2 regions of the Mesorhizobium sp. B2-2-4 genome follow, and region 1 is predicted to be linked to the other one. Evidence: riboswitches for the same ligand, from Rfam matches in the RefSeq annotation. Region 1 holds a riboswitch; the other holds the start of a gene.
What was found. Region 1 has a riboswitch for S-adenosylmethionine ahead of FJ959_RS28470 (homoserine O-acetyltransferase). Riboswitches for the same ligand answer to the same signal wherever they lie in the genome.
Positions count from the first base shown of each region.

Region 2: another riboswitch for S-adenosylmethionine. It lies ahead of FJ959_RS08560 (O-succinylhomoserine sulfhydrylase); the one in region 1 lies ahead of FJ959_RS28470 (homoserine O-acetyltransferase).

Region 1 is NZ_VFWB01000015.1:92,451-94,645, reverse strand. It holds gene FJ959_RS28470 (homoserine O-acetyltransferase) at 47-1,216, opposite strand; SAM riboswitch at 1,336-1,413, opposite strand; gene hisC (histidinol-phosphate transaminase) at 1,550-2,195, shown strand, end outside.
Region 2 is NZ_VFWB01000003.1:79,390-81,584, forward strand. It holds gene FJ959_RS08555 (2'-deoxycytidine 5'-triphosphate deaminase) at 1-1,032, opposite strand, end outside; SAM riboswitch at 1,110-1,187, shown strand; gene FJ959_RS08560 (O-succinylhomoserine sulfhydrylase) at 1,245-2,195, shown strand, end outside.

The DNA of each region.
Region 1 (2,195 bases):
GTCGTGGTGCGTGACCCTTGATGGACAGGTCTGCAATTTTGCGGGGTCATGCGCCGAGCCCTCTCGCTCGCGCGGCCGAGCCGATGAAGCCATTGATGGCGGCGAACAGTTCCGGCTCGTCGAGCAGGAAGGCGTCGTGCCCGCGATCGGTCTCGATCTCGACGAAGGACACCGACGCGCCGGCGGCATTCAGCGCATGGACGATCGAGCGGCTCTCCTCGGTCGGGAACAGCCAATCCGAGGTGAACGACACCAGGCAGAAGCGGGTCTTGGTGCCGGCAAAAGCATCGGCCAGCCTGCCGCCGTGGTCGGCGGCGAGGTCGAAATAGTCCATGGACCGCGTCATATAGAGATAGGAATTGGCGTCGAAGCGGTCGACGAAAGTCATGCCCTGGTGACGCAGATAGCTCTCGATCTGGAAATCGGCGTCGAAGCCGAAGGTCAGCGCTTCGCGGTCCTGCAGGTTGCGGCCGAACTTCCGGTGCAAGGCTGCTTCCGACAGGTAGGTGATGTGGGCGGCCATGCGCGCCACGGCGAGCCCCTTTTCCGGGCGTTTGCCGTGGTCGAAATACTTGCCGCCATGCCATTCGGGGTCGGCCATCACGGCCTGCCGGCCGACCTCGTGGAAAGCGATGTTCTGCGAGGAATGCCGCGCGCCGGTGGCGATCGGCAGCGCCGAGAAAACACGCTCCGGATAGCTCGACGCCCATTGCAGCACCTGCATGCCGCCCATCGACCCGCCGAGCACGCAAAACAGTTTTTCGATGCCGAAATGATCGATCAGCATCTGCTGGGCACGCACCATGTCGCGGATGGTGATGACCGGAAGGTCGAGCCCATAAGGCTTGCCGGTGGCGGGATTGGTGGATGCCGGGCCGGTGGAACCGAGGCAGCCGCCGATGACGTTTGAGCAGATGACGAAGAAACGGTTGGTGTCGATGATCTTGCCGGGGCCGATCAGCACTTCCCACCAACCCGGCTTGCCGGTCACTGGATTGGTGCTGGCCACATGCTGGTCGCCGGTCAAAGCGTGGCATACGAGAATGGCGTTGGAACGGGCGTCATTCAGCGTGCCGTAGGTCTGGTAGGCGATCTGGAACGGCGACAGCAGCGTGCCGGCGTCGAGCTTGAGCGGCTTGTCGGCGCCGAAGCGCACGACCGGACTCGACGGTTGGTCTGCCTCGTTGTTGGTTCTGCCAGCGCGCTGAGCGGCCATCTCGTCTCTCTTGCTGCACCCTTGCCTTGCGGAAATCGCTGCCGATCTCCGCGCCGCCGACGCGTTCGTCCGGCCGGCCGCGGACAATAAAAAACCGGCATTGCCTTCGCAAAGCCGGTTACGTCGCGCAAACGGCCCTTTAGCGAATTGTTTAACGTGGCTGCAAGCCGACCGGCCAAATCACCACGGAACTGTCGCTGCCCTTCTAGAACTCACCTGCCTCGCCGTCAATGCCGCCTGCTGGCACCACTGCCACCTCTCGACATTGCCGGCCATGGCTTGTATTTCCGCAGCGGCTTCCAGGACGGAAGCGTTCTCGACGGATTTTGCGATATGAGCCAGACCCCGGACAAGGCACGTCCAACCCCGCGCGCGGGCATCATGGACATCCAGGCCTATGTGCCGGGCAAGAGCTCGGCCCCCGCCGGGGTGGACAAGGTCCACAAGCTGTCGTCGAACGAGAACCCGCTCGGCCCCTCGCCGAAGGCAATCGAGGCCGCGCGCGAGGTCGCCGCGAAGCTCGACGTCTATCCCGACGGCACCGCCCGGCGCCTGCGCGAAGCAATCGCCGAGGTGCATGGTCTGAACGCACAGAACATCATCTGTTCCAACGGCTCCGACGAGATCCTCGGCCTGCTGGCGCAGACTTATCTCGCGCCCGGCGACGAGGCCATATTCACCGAACACGCCTTCATGGTCTACAAGATCTACATCCAGTCGGCGGGTGCGACGCCTGTCGCGGTCAAGGAGACCCAGGAGCGCGCCGACATCGATGCGATCCTGGCGGCTGTCACGCCACGTACGAAGATCGTGTTCCTCGCCAATCCCAACAATCCAACCGGCACTTACGTGCCGTTCCAGGAGGTGCGCCGCCTGCATGCCGGCCTGCCGAAGAACGTGCTTCTGGTGCTCGATGCCGCCTATGCCGAATATGTCAGGCGCAACGACTATGAGGCCGGCATCGAGCTCGCGGGCAGCT
Region 2 (2,195 bases), on a different contig from region 1:
CTCGGTGCCGTAAAGCGCCTGCGGCCGCTTCAGCATATGCTCGTAGACCAGCCGGCCGACGATCTGGCCATGATCGAGGATGAACGGCACCTCATGGCTGCGCACTTCGAGCACGGCGCGGCTGCCGGTGCCGCCGGCCGCCGAATGGCCGAAACCCGGATCGAAGAAGCCGGCATAGTGGACACGGAACTCGCCCACCAGCGGATCGAAGGGCGTCATTTCGGCCGCGTAGAGCGGCGGCACATGCACCGCTTCCTGGCTGACGAGGATGTAGAACTCGTCCGGATCGAGCACCAGCTCGCCGGCGCCGCTCTTGTGGATCGGCTCCCAGAAGTCGACGATCTCCTGCGCCGCGCGTTTGTCGACATCGACGAGGCCGGTATGGTGTTTGCCGCGATAGCCGACCAGCCCGTCACTGTCGCCGTTGAGATCGATCGACAATGCGATGCCGCCGCCGGAGATGTTCGGCGGTTCGGTGGCGACCAGCATTTCGGCCCGGTGCAATTGATGCAACTCTGCTTCCGAGAGCAGCGCATTGCCGGTGCGGAAGCGTATCTGCGAAAGGCGCGAGCCGGCGCGCACGACGATCGGGAAGGTGCGTGGGCTGACTTCGAGATAGAGCGGACCATGATAGCCGGCGGCGATCTTGTCGAACTCGTGGCCGCGATCGGTCATCACGCGGGTGAAGATATCGAGCCGCCCGGTCGAGCTCTTGGGATTGGCGGACGCCGAAATTTCCGCCGGCAGCGCCAGGCTTTCGAGCAGGGGCACGATGTAGACGCAGCCGGTTTCCAGAACGGCGCCGTCGGCCAGGCTGATCTCGTGCAGCTTCAGCCGGTCGAGTTTTTCACTGACCTTGTGGTTGGGACCCGGCAGGAAGGACGCGCGCACCCGCCACGCCTTGTCGCCGAGCCTCAGATCAAGGCTGGCCGGCTGGATCTGGTCGGCGTCGAGCGCACGCGACGACTTCAGCGCGCCGGACTGGAACAGCGCCGCAATGTCCTGATCGGGAAGAATTCCTGTCTGCCGCAAAGTCTGGCTCCGCTCTGCTGGTACAAATCTCTTAATGAAGCCGGCAATTGACGCAAGCGTGGCGCGGGTCTAAAGGGTCGTTATCCCGTGGTGATTTGGCCGGTCGGCTTGCAGCCACGTTAAACAAGTCGCTAAAGGACCGTCGGGCCGCAAGGCCGCATGGACCGGTTGCGACTTTTTCGCGGCCGGTTTTTTTGTGTTTGGATAGGACGATGACGAGCAAGACGCGCAACTGGAAGCCTCAGACCGCACTCGTGCATGGCGGAACCCTGCGTTCCGGCTTCGGCGAGACTTCCGAGGCGATATACCTGACCCAAGGCTATGTCTATGAGACGGCCCAAGCCGCCGAAGCCCGCTTCAAGGGCGAGGAACCGGGCTTCATCTATTCGCGCTACGCCAATCCGACCGTCGACATGTTCGAGAAGCGCATGTGCGCGCTCGAAGGCGCCGAGGACGCGCGCGCCACCGCGTCCGGCATGGCGGCGGTGACGGCAGCCCTCCTGTGCAGCGTCAAGGCCGGCGATCATATCGTTGCGGCGCGCGCCCTGTTCGGCTCCTGCCGCTGGGTGGTCGAGACGCTGGCGCCGCGCTACGGCATCGAGGCGACGCTGGTCGACGGCACCGACATCGCCAATTGGGAAAAGGCGGTTCGGCCCAACACCAAGCTGTTTTTCCTGGAAAGCCCGACCAACCCGACGCTTGAGGTGGTGGACATCGCCGCCGTCGCTTCGCTTGCCAATTCGATCGGCGCGCGGCTGGTTGTGGACAATGTCTTCGCCACGCCGCTCCAGCAGAAGCCGTTGCAGCTCGGTGCGCATATCGTGGTCTACTCTGCGACCAAGCACATCGATGGCCAGGGCCGCTGTCTCGGCGGCGTCATCCTGTCGGACAAGAAGTGGATCGACGAGAACCTGCAGGATTATTTCCGCCATACGGGCCCCAGCCTGTCGCCGTTCAATGCCTGGACGCTGCTGAAGGGCCTGGAAACGCTGCCGCTGCGCGTGCACCAGCAGACGGAGAGCGCCGGCAAGATCGCCGATTTCCTGGCCGAGCAGCCGGAGATCGCCCGCGTCATCTATCCCGGCCGCGCCGACCATCCGCAGGCCGATATCGTGAAGAAGCAGATGTCGGGCGGCTCCACCCTGATCTGCTTTGACGTCAAG